3 regions of the Gordonia sp. SMJS1 genome follow, and region 1 is predicted to be linked to each of the others. Evidence: riboswitches for the same ligand, from Rfam matches in the RefSeq annotation. Region 1 holds a riboswitch; each other region holds the start of a gene.
What was found. Region 1 has a riboswitch for thiamine pyrophosphate ahead of thiO (glycine oxidase ThiO). Riboswitches for the same ligand answer to the same signal wherever they lie in the genome.
Positions count from the first base shown of each region.

Region 2: linked by a shared signal. The riboswitch ahead of thiC (phosphomethylpyrimidine synthase ThiC) and the one ahead of thiO (glycine oxidase ThiO) in region 1 are both predicted to bind thiamine pyrophosphate.
Region 3: linked by a shared signal. The riboswitch ahead of QAD21_RS05045 (TenA family protein) and the one ahead of thiO (glycine oxidase ThiO) in region 1 are both predicted to bind thiamine pyrophosphate.

Region 1 covers NZ_CP123381.1:4,756,020-4,760,986, forward strand. Annotated here, with positions in the region: gene QAD21_RS21570 (ABC transporter ATP-binding protein) at 1-580, opposite strand, end outside; gene QAD21_RS21575 (thiazole synthase) at 652-1,440, opposite strand; gene thiS (sulfur carrier protein ThiS) at 1,499-1,711, opposite strand; gene thiO (glycine oxidase ThiO) at 1,708-2,772, opposite strand; TPP riboswitch at 2,769-2,878, opposite strand; gene thiE (thiamine phosphate synthase) at 2,927-3,637, shown strand; gene QAD21_RS21595 (hypothetical protein) at 3,954-4,328, shown strand; gene QAD21_RS21600 (NUDIX hydrolase) at 4,530-4,967, opposite strand, start outside.
Region 2 covers NZ_CP123381.1:620,823-625,789, reverse strand. Annotated here, with positions in the region: gene QAD21_RS02910 (salicylate synthase) at 1-773, opposite strand, end outside; partial or broken gene QAD21_RS02905 (AMP-binding protein) at 931-2,093, shown strand; gene QAD21_RS25300 (hypothetical protein) at 2,121-2,600, shown strand; gene QAD21_RS02900 (GNAT family N-acetyltransferase) at 2,767-3,114, opposite strand; TPP riboswitch at 3,325-3,439, shown strand; gene thiC (phosphomethylpyrimidine synthase ThiC) at 3,431-4,967, shown strand, end outside.
Region 3 covers NZ_CP123381.1:1,106,114-1,111,080, forward strand. Annotated here, with positions in the region: gene QAD21_RS05040 (ABC transporter substrate-binding protein) at 1-917, opposite strand, end outside; gene QAD21_RS05045 (TenA family protein) at 926-1,636, opposite strand; TPP riboswitch at 1,624-1,717, opposite strand; tRNA gene QAD21_RS05050 (tRNA-Tyr) at 1,873-1,953, shown strand; tRNA gene QAD21_RS05055 (tRNA-Thr) at 2,071-2,143, shown strand; tRNA gene QAD21_RS05060 (tRNA-Met) at 2,165-2,238, shown strand; gene rpmG (50S ribosomal protein L33) at 2,332-2,499, shown strand; gene QAD21_RS05070 (fused (3R)-hydroxyacyl-ACP dehydratase subunits HadA/HadB) at 2,594-3,691, shown strand; gene QAD21_RS05075 (ATP-binding cassette domain-containing protein) at 3,917-4,967, shown strand, end outside.

The DNA.
Region 1 (4,967 bases):
CGGTGAGCGACATCTCGGTGAGCAGATGGCTCGACACCAACACCGTCCGCCCCTCCGCGGCGAGCTTGCGCATGAACCCGCGGATCCACACGATGCCCTCCGGGTCGAGGCCGTTGACCGGCTCGTCGAACAGCAGTGTGTGCGGGTCGCCGATCAGGGCACCCGCCAGCCCGAGCCGCTGCGACATACCGAGCGAGAAGCCGCCGGCGCGCTTCTTGGCCACCGAGGTGAGCCCGACCGTCTCGAGCACCTCGTCGACGCGGGCGGCCGGGATCCGGTTGCTCGCCGCGAGCCACCGCAAGTGGGACCGCGCACTGCGATTGGGATGCACCCACCGGGCGTCGAGCAGCGCACCGACCTGCCGCAGCGGATGCTCGAGGTCCCGGTAGCGCTGCCCGTTGATCGTCGCCGTGCCCGATGTCGAACGGTCGAGTCCGAGCATCATCCGCATGGTCGTCGACTTACCCGCACCGTTGGGGCCCAGGAAACCGGTGACCCGTCCCGGCCCCACCTCGAAGGTGAGGTCGTCGACCGCGCGTTGACCGCCGAAGTCCTTCGTCAGATTCGCTACCTGCAACACGACTCGACCATAGCCGCCGAACCCCGAGCGGCCCGGTCTGTCATTCGGACGGCCTGCCGCGGGACCGCGGGTCAGTCCCGGTCGCGCCCGGGTGAGGACGCGTGCGCCCAGAAACGCTTGGGGATCCGGCCCGCACGCGCGGCCAGGCGGCCCGCGGTCACCGCGTGCCGCATCGCCGTCGCCATCAGTTCAGGGTTCTCCGCCCGGGTCACGGCGGTGGCCAGAAGCACGCCGTCGCAACCGAGTTCCATCGCCAGGGCCGCGTCGCTCGCCGTGCCGATGCCCGCGTCGAGAATGACCGGCAGCGGGTCGTCGAAGCGGGTGTGGCAGTCGTCGACGATCATCTCGATGTTGTGCGGGTTGAGGATTCCGAGTCCGGTCCCGATGGGCGATCCGAGGGGCATCACCGCCGCCACCCCGAGATCGGCGAGTCGCGCGGCCAGGACCGGATCGTCGTTGGTGTAGGCCAGCACGACGAAACCGTCGGCCACCAGTGCGGCCGCGGCGTCGACGAGTTCGATGGCGTCGGGCATCAGGGTGCGTTCGTCGGCGACCACCTCGAGCTTCACCCAGTCGGTCTCGAACGCCTCGCGCGCCAGCTGGGCGGTCAGGACGGCCTCGGCGGTGGTGTGACAGCCCGCGGTGTTGGGCAGGACGGCGATGTCGAGCCGGCGCAGCAGATCGAAGACCCCGGTGCCCGAGGCCGCGTCGACGCGCCGAACCGCGACGGTGGTCAGCTCGGTCCCCGACGCGACCAGCGCGCGTTCCAGGGTCGCGAGATTCGACGCGCCGCCGGTGCCGGTGATGAGTCGCGACGAGAAGTCGCGACCGGCGATGCGCAGATGGTCCGCATCCGGGATCGTCTCGTCGCCGGACTTCTGCTCGGTCCGCGAGGCGTCGGGCTTCAGATCGGCGAGGTCAGCCACCCTGCACCGCCGTGACGATCTCGACGACGGCACCGTCGGTCATCGTGTGCCGGTCCCAGCGGCCGCGCGGGACGACCGCGCCGTCCACCGCGACCGCGATCCCCCGGTCCGGCAACCCCAGCCCGGTGACGACGTCGCGCACCGACGTGTCGGCGCCGACGTCGACGCTCTTGCCGTTGACGGTGATGTTCGCGGTGATACTCATTCCTCTGCTCCTTCCAGAATCGACAGCACGCGGGCGGCGGTGCCCGGGGCGAGGACGATCCCGTTGCGCCCGTGCCCGGTCGCCACGACCGTTCGTGTGTCCACACGGGTGACGATGGGCAATCCGTCCGCGGTGCACGGCCGCAGACCGGCCCCCGCTTCGGTCAGTTCGTAGGTCCGCAGCCCGGGGAAGACCTCGATCGCGTCGGCGAGCAGATCCGCGACCCCGCCGGCCTGCGGCGCGCGGTCGGCAATTCCCTCGGCCTCGTACTGGGTGGCGCCGACGACGACTCCGTCCTCGCGCGGCACCAGGTACACGGCCCGCCCGTGGAGGCGTGCCCGGACGACGTGACCGGGCGGCGGCACCGACCAGCGCGTGCGGCGCAGGCGAAGGATCTCCCCCTTCGCCGCATGCAGGTCCACACCCGGCCAGAGGGCCGCGGTGCCGAGTCCGGCGGCGAGCAGGATCTGCGTGTCGGAACCGAGGTCGTCGAGGTCGGCCAGGGATTCGACGCGCGCGGAGACCAACTCGGCACCCGCCGACGTCGCGGCGGCGCGCAACGCCTCGAGCAGCCGCCGGTTGTCGACGGACCACTCGCCGACCGCGCGGTAGCCACCGACCAGTCGAGAGCTCAGCGACGGTTCCAGGGTCCGGATGTCGCGGCCGGTCACCGACTGCAGCGCGGCATCGGTGGCGGGCTGCCCGGCCCAGACGAAATCGGCGAGATGCCGCAGGTACTCGATGTCGGTGGCCGAGGCCGCGACGAACAGCGAGTCGGTGGCGGTGACGACACCCGGGTCGTCGAGCCGCTTCACGAGCGCCGGCCACAGCCGGACCGATTCGACCGAGAGGGCCAGGGACGCGTCCTCGCCGGGATGACCCTCGCCGAGTGAACCGAGCATGCCGCCGGCGACCCAGGACGCGCGCTCGTCGGTGCCGGCGTCGAGGACGCGAACCCGCCATCCGGCGTCGGCCGCGGTGAGCGCACAGGTCAGCCCGATGACACCGCCCCCGACGACCGTCAGGGCGCGGTGGGCAGGGCCCTGCGGTGGGGAATCCACGTTGGGAATCACCTTCCTTCGCCGGAATGACCCGGATCAGGTTCGACGGTCAGCGGAATCTGTCCGCACTCTCAGCCCGGCCGATCCGGACTCCCGTGTGTTCGTGCGATCCACCCTACGCCGGGGCGTCGGGGGTCCGGTTAGCCTGGTCGGCGTGACGACCCCGAACCGCACCAGCTCCGCGTCGACGGACCCCGGCTCCGCGACGGACCGTCGCCGGCGGCTCTCCACGGCCCGCCTGTACCTGTGCACCGACGCCCGGCGCGAACGCGGTGACCTGCTCGACTTCGTCGACGCGGCGCTCGCGGGCGGCGTCGACATCGTGCAGCTGCGCGACAAGAACTCGCCGGGTGAGCGCGAGTTCGGGACCCTGGAGGCGGGCGAGGAACTCGAGATCCTCGCGGGCATGCGGAAGGTCGCCGACGCGCATGGCGCCCTGCTCGCGGTCAACGACCGGGCCGACGTCGCGGCGCTCTCCGGGGCCGATGTCCTGCACGTCGGACAGGGCGACCTGTCGCCGTCGGCGGCCCGCCGGATCGTCGGACCGGACGTCCTCATCGGCGCCTCGACCCACGACCCCGAGCAGGCTGCCGCCGCGATCGCCGACGACGACGTCGACTACTTCTGCGTCGGTCCGTGCTGGACCACGCCCACCAAACCGGGCCGCGCCGCCGCCGGCCTCGACCTCGTGTCCTCAACGGCCGCAACACAATCAGCCAAGCCGTGGTTCGCCATCGGCGGGATCGACGCCGGCCGCGTCGGGGAGGTCACCGCGCTCGGGGCGCGGCGCATCGTCGTCGTGCGGGCCATCACCGCGGCCGACGACCCGGCCGCCGCAGCCACCGACCTCGCCGGGATGCTCTAGCGGTTCCCCTGGCGGAAACACGTTTGCCCGGTCGGTGTCGCGGGTCTATGGTGGACCGATCATGTTGTGCATCACGAGCGTTCTCGTAACCCGCCGCAGCGGGGTCTGAATCTGACCGACCCCCCGCTGCGGGTCGGTTGCGCTCTCCAGTCGGTCATCCGTTCTTCGACCGAAATCGGTTTTCGAGATGCACCCTCTTCATCTACCTCGTCGATCCTGTTCGTGGACCGAGCGCGACGACCGGCACGGTGGCGACCACTTCGCCGCACGTTTCGGCCGCCCGCTTCCCCTTGGGATGCACGAGGAGGCCGCCGGGATGACCTGGCAGCAATTCACCGACGAGTACTCCCGTGGCGGCACGATCCGGCTGGGCTCCTTCTCTGCCGTCCCGTGCTCGGGCGACCTGGTCGAGTGCCGCGCGACGCTCGCGATCGCCGACCGCATCATGTCCCGCAGCGCCGTCGCCGCCGGCCCCGTCGGTGCGATGACCTCGATCCTCTACGACGTCGGCGCCCCGGTTCAGATCGTCCGGCTGCACCAGCGGGTCGTCGACGGCCTGGTCACGACGTTCCTGCTCTGCGAGCACGACGGCCGGCAGGCCTGGGCCGTCGGTGAGGGCGCGAGCAGCGACGAGGCGAACGTCCACGCGCTGGTCGCCGGGGCGAACCGACTGCTGGACGCCGGGGTGTGACCCTGGCCCTCAGTATCTGCGGCCTCGCGGCCGTCGTGGACTTCGAAAAAACCTCTGCTCCCTGAGGAGGCCGGAGCTTGCGGAGGCCGTCACGAAGGGTCCTGGCGAGATGGGTCGCCAGCCCTTCGTGGCTCGTCGCTTGCGCTCCTCGCACCTCAGGGAGCAGGGGTTATGCGATTCTCTCGGATTAGGGAGCGGTGATCAGCTCTGGGGATCCAACATCGCGATCCGCTCGCGGAGGACGGGCCACGCGAGTCCGAACGCGGGGTGCAGTGGGAGTTGATCGACGCGCTTCTCGTCGACCCATCGCAGTTCCGTGGATTCGAAGTTGGCGACCGTGCGGACCGGCGAGTCCGTCTCGGCGATGACCGTCGTGTAGGTCCATCCGCCGGGCGCCTCGAGGGTGACGACCGCGGCGACGACGCGCAGGTCGTCGGCGGTGATCCCGGCTTCTTCCTCGGCCTCGCGGATCGCGGTGTCGATGGCACCCTCGTGCGAGTCGCGGGCCCCGCCGGGCAGCGCCCACGTGCCGCCCTGATGCGACCACGCGGCGCGGTGTTGGAGGAGCACCCCGGTCGATCCGTCCGGCAGCGGCGCCCGCAGCAGCAGACCTGCCGCGCCGTGGATACCCCAGTATCG
Region 2 (4,967 bases), 1.1 Mb from region 1:
CGGTCGTCGTGCACCGCGACGACGAGTTCGGGACTGAACCCGGCCGCCTGCAGGTCACCGAGCGAGAGCAGGTAGCTCCGGGCGGGGTTGTTGTCGGCGCGGCCGCGGGCGTAGGTGGCAGGGATGTCGACGTCGAACGGGATGTCGACGGCACGCGAGAGGATCACCTTCTGGTACCGCCCGGCTTCGATCTCGGCGACAGCGGTGGCCACACGGCCGCGGTAGTCGTCCGGGTCGGACTGCACGTCCACCGGCCGCGACTCGCCGGGAACGGTTGCTCGCGAGGCGATCTCGAGGAGACGACCGGCACGCTCGGCGTCGAGCGACCCGGTGTCGACCCCGTCGGCATCGACAGTCGCCTCGAACTCGGGAACGATGAGGTGCGCCAGCACCGTGTCCTCGGGAACGCGCTCGAGGATGCCGTGATACGGGGCGCAGAAGTCGAAACCGACCCAGCCGTAGACGCGCCAGTCGGAAATCGACAGCGACGCGGTCGCGGCGGCGAGCGCGTCGGCGGGGTCGCCGCGCCAGGGCGTCGTCGTGCGGTCGCCCTGATCGTCGACGATGACCTCACTGCGTGTGATCACCACGCGGGCGCGGACACCCGCCGCGAAGGTCCAGCGCCGGTCGCGCTCGTAGACGACATGGTCGCCGAATTCGCCGGAGCCGGCCCAGGCCGCCGTGATCCGCGCGGCATCGGACTCGCTCAGCGGCGAGGCCGGCGCGAGCAGGTCGACGAACTGCGCGGCGTGCGATTCGGTTGTCAGCGACATGTCCTTCGTTCCTCCGGTCGTGATGCACTCGAGCACCGATGATCATAGGGAATCTTAGGGCAGCCTAATCAAACAATCCCCCGCGGGTCGACAGCCGGCCTCCCGCCCTGCATCGACCGGTAAGGTTACCCTATCCTGCCTGTGTTTGAATGAACTCATGCCGACGCATCTCGACCCCGCGACCGATCTGCTCGACGGTTTCGCTCCCCACACCGACGCACAGGCACAGAAGTACCGCGACGCCGGCGTCTTCCTCGACCGCCCGTTGTTCGCCGGCCTCGATCTGGCCGCCGAGCGAACTCCCGACTCCCCTGCGCTGACCGACGCCTCCACCGACGGGCCGCGCACGCTCACCTATGCCGAGTTCCGCGACGCCACCCTCCGTCGTGCCGCCGGTTTCGTCGCGGCCGGACTGCGGCCGACGCAACGGGTCGTGTTGCAGCTGAACAACTCCCTCGACTTCGCGGTCACCCTGTACGGCCTCCTACGCGCGGTGTCGTTCCGGTGATGACGCTGCCCGCGCACCGGATCACCGAGATCGCCCATCTCGCAGCCGGTGCCGGCGCGGTCGCCTACATCGGTGAGGACGGCCGCCGGGGGTTCGACTATCGCGAGCTCGCGACCGAGCTGCAGTCACGGGTGCCCGACGTCGCGCAGGTCTTCATCTCCGGCGAACCTGGTCGATTCACACCGCTCCCCGACGCCGACCCCGCCTCGGTCGAGCTCCCGGCTGCCCCCGACGCCGGGCTACCCGCCCTGTTCCTCGTGTCGGGGGGCACCACCGGACTGCCGAAACTCATCGCGCGCACGCACGACGACTACGACCTCAACGCCCGGCTGTCCGCGGACGTCGCCGGCCTCACCGCCGACGACACCTACCTCGTCGCCCTGCCGGCCGCGCACAACTTTCCGCTGTGCTGCCCGGGAATCCTGGGCGTCTTCGGTGCGGGCGGCCACGTCGTCTTAGCCGACAACCCCAGTCCGGACAACACTTTCGACCTCATCGAGCGGCACCGCGTCACGGTGACCGCGCTCGTCCCCGCGCTCGCGCAACTCTGGTGCGCGGCGACCGAGTGGGAGCCGGCGGACATCAGCTCCCTGCGCCTGCTGCAGGTGGGCGGCGCCAAGCTGGCACAGTCCGACGCCGTCGCCCTCGACGCGGCCCTCGGCCCCGTCGTCCAGCAGGTCTTCGGCATGGCCGAGGGGCTGATCTGCTACACCCGGACCGACGACCCGCGTGACTTGGTGCACCAAGTGCAAGGGGCACCGATGTCGGAGCTCGACGAGGTGCGGGTCGTCGACGAGGGCGGAGCCGATGTCCCCGACGGGGAAGAAGGTGAACTGCTGGTGCGGGGGCCCTACACGATCCGCGGTTACTACCGCGCCACGGCGCACAACGAGAAGTCCTTCACGCCGGACGGCTTCTACCGGTCCGGGGACAAGGTCACCCGGCTGCCGTCGGGGCACCTGGCCGTGACCGGCCGCATCAAGGACACCATCGTGCGCGCCGGGGAGAACGTCGCCGCCGACGACGTCGAGGAGAACCTCCTCGCCCACGATTCGGTCCGGCAGGTCGCGGTGGTCGGGCTGCCCGACGACGCGCTCGGTGAGAAGATCTGTGCGGCAGTCGTGCTCTCGCACGAACACCCCCCGGCCCGACCACTCGAGCTGGCCGCGATCCGCACCTTCCTCGCCGACCGCGGACTCGCCTCCTTCAAACTGCCCGACGTGGTCCGCGTCGTGCGCACGCTCCCGGTCACCGCAGTAGGCAAGATCGACAAAAAGGTGCTCCGCGAGACACTGCTGTCGGAGCCGTCGGCAGGCTGAGCCGAGTCGGAGCCCGCTCCTCACACCGGCGCGAGGAGCGCGACCACCGCACCATAATCCCAAGGAAGCGCATAACCCCTGCTCCCTGAGGTGCGAGGAGCGATAGCGACGAGCCTCGAAGGGTCCGGCGAGGAATGTTCCGGAGCCGCCGAGGCTTACCTTCGGATCACACCGGCGCGAGGGTCACGATCCCGGGATGGCCGTCGAGATAGTGCTTGGTGAAGGTGCACACGGGCCGCAGGCGGGCGCCCTGCTCGCGGGTGAAGTGCACGACGGTGCGGGTGAGTCGGGTGGCGAGACCATGTCCGGTGTACTCGTCGTAGAGCACGGTGTGTAGGACGGTGATGGTGGTCTGACCGTCGACCGTCTCGGTCGAATAGCCGAGCACGCCGACCAGGTCGCCGGCGACCCACAGCTCGAACCGGTCGCGGTCGGGATTGTGCACCACCTGCGAGATCTGCTGCAGGATCGACTTCGCCGACTGTGGTGGTCGCTGACGATGCTTGCGTAGCACCCGACCCTCCTCACCTCTTGATCGTGGACATCGGACCACTGACATGTGCCGTCCGAACCTCGGCATAGGCCCCGCTTGTGATCCGGGTCACACGGTACCTTACGGAACCGTAACTGATGACCCCGATCGTCCGGTCGTCGCACATCGAGACGGTCGCGCGCACCCCTACGACCCGAACGAACTCCGCGCTGTAGGGTGGCGGACGCACGACAACTACACCGCGGGGGCTCTCACGATGACCGAGGGCTGAGATGGCGACGGGCGGTCGCCGACCGCTCGAACCTGTCCGGGTAATGCCGGCGTAGGGAGACAAGCCATGGGCACACGTGTATCCGCGACTCGCGACGGCAGCGCACCCGCCGACTCAGGGTTCCTGACCCTCGGTCCGATCGAGGGCAGCACCAAGCACCACCTCACGGTCGGCGACCTGCGCGTCCCGCAGCGTCGTATCCACCTCACCAACGGCGAACACCTCGACGTCTACGACACCTCGGGTCCGTACACCGATCCGACGGCGCGCATCGACGTCGAGAAGGGCCTCGCCCCCACCCGCGACAACTGGCGCCGCCCGGAACCGGTCGACGGCGCGAGCACCCAGCTAGCTTGGGCGCGGGCCGGGATCATCACCGAAGAGATGCGGTTCATCGCCGCCCGAGAGGGCATCGACCCCGAACTGGTCCGGTCGGAGGTGGCGATCGGGCGAGCGGTCATCCCGGCGAACCACCGGCATCCGGAGTCCGAACCGATGATCATAGGCAAGAACTTCGCGGTGAAAGTCAATGCGAACATCGGAAATTCGGCGGTGCGCAGCTCGATCTCCGACGAGGTCGAGAAGATGGTGTGGGCCACCCGCTGGGGCGCCGACACGATCATGGATCTCTCGACCGGCGCCGACATCCACACCACCCGCGAGTGGATCATGCGTAACTCGCCGGTCCCCGTGGGGACGGTTCCGATCTACCAGGCGCTGGAGAAGGTCAACGGCGATCCCGCCTCGCTGACCTGGGAACTGTATCGCGACACCGTGATCGAGCAGGCCGAGCAGGGTGTCGACTACATGACCGTGCATGCCGGTGTCCTGCTGCGCTACGTTCCGCTGACCGCGAAGCGGGTGACGGGCATCGTGTCGCGCGGCGGTTCGATCATGGCGGCCTGGTGTCTCGCGCACCACCGGGAGTCGTTCCTGTACACGCACTTCGACGAGTTGTGCGAGATCTTCCGCCGCTACGACATCACGTTCTCCCTCGGCGACGGCTTGCGCCCCGGATCGATCGCCGACGCGAACGACGAGGCCCAGTTCGCCGAACTCCGCACTCTCGGCGAGCTGACCGCGATCGCCAAATCGCATGGTGTGCAGGTCATGATCGAAGGCCCCGGGCACGTCCCGATGCACAAGATCGCCGAGAACGTGCGCCTGGAGGAGGAGTTGTGCGAGGAGGCCCCCTTCTACACCCTGGGTCCGCTCGCCACCGACATCGCGCCGGCCTACGACCACATCACCTCGGCCATCGGCGCGGCGATGATCGCTCAGGCCGGCACCGCGATGCTGTGCTACGTGACTCCGAAAGAGCATTTAGGACTTCCGGACCGCGACGACGTCAAGGTCGGCGTGATCACGTACAAGATCGCGGCGCACTCGGCCGACCTGGCCAAAGGCCACCCGCGGGCACAGGAACGCGACGACGCACTGAGCAAGGCGCGCTTCGAGTTCCGCTGGACCGACCAGTTCAATCTCGCCCTCGACCCCGACACCGCGCGCGCATACCACGACGAGACGCTGCCCGCCGAGCCCGCGAAGACCGCCCACTTCTGCTCGATGTGCGGACCCAAGTTCTGCTCGATGCGGATCTCGG
Region 3 (4,967 bases), 1.6 Mb from region 1:
CCGGAGTTCCCGGCCCACTGTTCGAGCGTCTGTCGCCCGACCCGGCCTTCGGCGTCCTTCATGTACTGACCGGCGAGCATGCGCTGGCTCTCGAACACCAACTGCTCGTCGTTGAACGCACCGGGGTTGGCGGCGAGGAGGTCGCGGGCCGCCGCGTCCGGGTCGTCGGCCGCTGCCTGGTAACCGCGCTGCAGCGCCGTCACGAAGGCCGCCGCGCGGTCCGGGTTGTCCGCCAGCCAGTCCTCGTTGGCGTCGACGACGATCGCGTATGCCTCCGGGAAACCGAAGTCGGTGTAGTGGAAGTACCTCATCGGGGTTCCGCGATGCTCGGCCTCGATGCCCTCCCACGCGAGATAGGAGACGGTGAAGTCGGCCTGACCGGAGTAGACCGCCTCGTATGCCGAGGTCCCGAGGGTCACCGAGGTGAACTCGCCGGTGCCGCCGTCGTTTCGGATCACCTGCTCGAGGGTCTTCTCCTCGCCCGGGTCGCCGAAACCGGCGTATGTCTTCCCGTCGAGGTCCTTCGGGCTCGTGATGTCGCGGCGGTCGGCGCGGACACCGATGCCGGTGGCCCACTTCTGCAGCGGCGCGAACACGGAGATGGTGTGCGCGCCCGATGCCCGCGAGAAGGTCGACGAGTTGTGGGTGCTGATCCCGAACTCGGCGTTGCCCGCGTCCACGATGGTGTCCACGGCGGTGTTGTTGTACGGCAGGATCTCGACGTCGAGTCCGGCCTCCTCGAACCAGCCGCGCTGCTGCGCCACGAACAATCCCGTGTGGTTGGTGTTCGGGGACCAGTCGAGCGCGAATCGGATGGTGCCGTCCGAACCGGCGCCCGAACCGCACGCGGTGATCGCCGACGACGCGACGACCGCGGCGGCGAGCGCGGTGAGGAGGCGGCGCGCGCGGGCGCTCATGCGGGCGCTCATGCGGCGGGCCACGGTTGCGGGTTCAGCGCGGTGTCCCAGAACAGAAGCTCGAACCGGGTGGCGACGGTGAACGCCGTGGCCATCGCGGCCCGCTCCCGCTCGCCGGCGTGCGCCGCGGCCTCGTCCACGAGTTCCCTTGCCCGCGAAGCGGATTCCTGGAACTCCGGGGCGTCGTAGGTGGTCACCCACTGCGCGTAGGGGTGGTTTGGGTCGGCGGCGAGTACCTGGGCCGCACTCGCGGCCAGGGCCCGGCCGACTTCCGCGTAGATCCAGAAGCAGGGCAGGGCCGCGGCGGCGCCGACCGCATACGATTCGGTCGCGGCGACGGCGGTCAGGTAGGACACGTACCCCAGGCACGCCGGCGACGGCTCGGGTTCGCCCTCACGCGGAGGCAGCTGGCCGCCGTTGAGCAGGTCGCCGTGCAGCGCCGACTCGACGGTGGCCGCGGTGGCCGACGAGTTCGCCCAGAACCCCGCGGTCTGCGGGTCGGGGGACTTCGACGCCAGGATGGCGAGGGCCTTCGCGTACCCGGCCAGGTACAGCGAGTCCTGCTCCATGTAGGTGCGGAACACCTCGAGTGGCAGCGTCCCGTCGCCGAGCCGCCGCAGGAACTCGAGGTCGTCGATCGCCGTCCGCAACCCCTTCGTCTCCTCCCAGAGGTGGTCGGAGAATCGGCCGGAGACCGGCACGTGCGCATGCACAGACATGACATCCCTTCGTCAGCATTACCTGGACAGTTCTCGGGTCTCATCTCAGCCCCGCGTCGCGGAGCACCCCGTGTCAGAACGCAGCCACAGTAGCAGGAGTGGGGGTCGCAGTGGGACGCCTGTGCCACGACCATGTCCCGGCCTGTTGACCAGCCGGTTTGCGCGTTGATGCGGTGTTCGTTGTATTCTTCACGGCGTTGTTCGTACGGCCGTCACGGTGGCCGGAAGAGCGGCACGGCAGGTTGCCCGAGCGGCCAAAGGGAGCGGATTGTAAATCCGTCGCGCAAGCTACATAGGTTCGAATCCTATACCTGCCACAGCGTGGTCCATTCTCGCGAAACTGCTCTACAGACGGTCTCCGACCAGCGATTTGTCTAGCGCAGACGCGAGTGTGTAACCTCGTTAGGGCTCTCGGGCACAACCGCCCGGGGCACGCCCCCTTAGCTCAGTCGGCAGAGCGTTTCCATGGTAAGGAAAAGGTCGACGGTTCGATTCCGTCAGGGGGCTCGCTGGACGAGAAGTCCGCGGGGCGGTGTAGCTCAGCTGGTTAGAGCGCACGACTCATAATCGTGAGGTCGAGGGATCGAGTCCCTCCACCGCTACACATCGGGTCCGACCGGAACCGAGCGCAAGGGTCGCAAGCCCTGAGGGAACTTCCGAACCCGACCACGTACCACCCGAAAGAAGGCAATCAAGTGGCCTCCTCAACAGATGTTCGCCCCAAGATCACCTTGGCCTGCGAGGTGTGCAAGCACCGTAACTACATCACGAAGAAGAACCGCCGCAACGATCCCGATCGCCTCGAGATCAAGAAGTTCTGCCCGAACTGCGGCAAGCATCAGGGGCACAAGGAATCGCGCTGACGCCGTCGTCGGCCGTTTCGAAGTACCACCAGCAACGGGCTGCCTCTCGATGAGGCAGCCCGTCTTGCTGTGTCGGCCGAAGGAGTAGAGCTCAATGTCACAGGTAAGCGGAGCCGAGATCCAGGATCGTCCGGACGAGGCGTCGAGCGGTGGTGCGAAGCCGACCCCCGACGAGATCGCCGCCCACACGCAGAGCCTCGTCGGCTTCCACTACACGGTCGACGACTATTACGAGATCGGCCGCGAGGAGATCCGTAAGCACGCGATGGCGGTGCAGGATGCGCACCCGACCCACTGGAGCGAGGAGGGCGCCCGGGCCTTCGGCCACGACCGCCTGATCGCCGCGCCCACCTACGTGTCGGTGCTCGGGATCATCGCCCAGCGCAAGCTCTTCGAAGACGTCGTCACCGGCTACGACATGTGGCAGATCATGCAGACCGACCAGCGGCTGGTCTACCACCAGCCGATGAAGGTCGGGGACCGCCTGATCTGCGACGTCTCGCTCGAGTCGTTCCGGCACGTGAGCAGTCCCGAGATGATCGACCTGATGGTCACCAAGAACGTCATCTGGAACCAGCACGACGAGCCGGTCATGACCACGTGGACCTCTCTGGCCGCGCGTCCCGGCATGGACGTCGACCCCGAACTCGAGGCGTCACTCGACCACGTGATGATCAAGGTCGACGCCATCGGCGAGTCCGGGCACACCGTCGAGCCGAAGGCGGGTCGCTACGACCTCCCCGACCCGACGCAGTCGCCGGGCGCCTTCGGTGCCGTCGACTTCGACACGCTCACGGTGGGTCAGGAACTCACGCCCAAGCGGTACCTGCTGACGCGCGGCAATCTCGCGAACTATGCGGGCGTGGCCGGCGACCCCAACCCGATCCACTTCTCCGACCACGTCGTGAACGCGGCCGGCATGGACGACGTCGTCGCGCACGGCATGCAGACGATGGGGCTCGGCGCGAGCTTCGTCTCCGAGTTCATCGGCGACCCGGCGGCCTTCTGCGAGTACAACGTGCGCTTCACCAGCCCGGTGTACGTCCCGGCCGACGACAGCGCGGCCGTCGACTTCACCGGCAAGGTGAAGTCGCTCGATCCCGCAACTCGTCGCGGGACCATCGCGATCACCGCCAAGCAGGGTGACCGCCGGATCTTCGGACGCGCGCAGGCCGTCATCCAATTCAATTGATCGAGAGTGATCGTCGCTGCTAGGGTCGCCACCCATGTACTCCGGCATCGCCTCGTTGAAGCTCTGGACTCGTCGCTGACGGCGACGAGTTCCCTGTGAGTTCCCACCTGTAGTTCTCGTACGCCGTCCCGGTCCAGACGCCGGACGGCTGTGTCGTGCTGTCCGGCTCCCGACCCGATGAGAAGCCACGTCTCTCATCGGCTACCGAAGAGCTGAGAACTCACCATGTCTGCTGAACGCAGTACCCACATATCCGAAGGTCGACTCCCGGCGGGTTCGGCCGCCCACGTCCGTGCCGAGGCCGTTAGCGTCGTACGAGGCCCGCGCACGGTCCTCCGCGACGTCGATGTGACCGTCTCCGCGGGGTCGAGGCTTGCGGTGGTCGGCGAGAACGGTCGCGGCAAGACCACCTTGCTCCACGTCCTGGCCGGCGCCGTGATCCCGGACGCCGGGACCGTCACCCGCGCCGGCACGGTCGCGATGGTCGAGCAGGACCTGCCGACGGGCGACGCGCGCACGGTCCGGGACCTGATCTCCGACGCTGTCGGGGACTCGCTCGCAGCACTGGCCGAACTCGACGCCGCTACCGATGCGCTGGCCGAGGGAGCGCCGGGTGCCGACGACGGTTATGCCGCCGCCCTCGAGTCGGTCACCCGGCTCGATGCGTGGGACGCCGAACGTCGCATCGACATCGCGCTCGCCGGCATGGCGGCATGCACCGACCGGGACCGCCCCTTGTCGACTCTGTCGGTGGGGCAGCGGTACCGCGTGCGGCTGGCGGTGGTGCTGGGCGGCGGCACCGACCTGCTGCTGTTGGACGAGCCGACCAACCACCTCGACGCCGAGTCGATGGCCTTTCTGTCCCGCAGGCTGCGGTCGCACCCCGGCGGAGTCGCGGTCGTCAGTCACGACCGCGCCTTCCTGCGCGACGTCGCGACCGAGTTCATCGACCTCGATCCGACGCGGGACGGACGCCCGCGAACATACCGGGGCGGTTACGACGGATGGGTCGTCGGCAGATGCCGCGAACGTGAGCGCTGGGAGCGAGATCACGCCGCTCAGCAGGCTGCACACGCCGAACTCATCCGTGCGGCGGACGCGGCCCGCGGGCGCCTGCAGAGCCACTGGACCCCGGACAAGGGCACCGGCAAGCATCAGCGGGCGACCCGGGCCGGCGGAGCCGTGCAACTGTTCAACCGCCGCGTCGACGAGCTGGAGAGACATCGGATCACCGTGCCGGTGCCGCCGGGGCAGTTCTGCCTGCCGGGTTCGGACA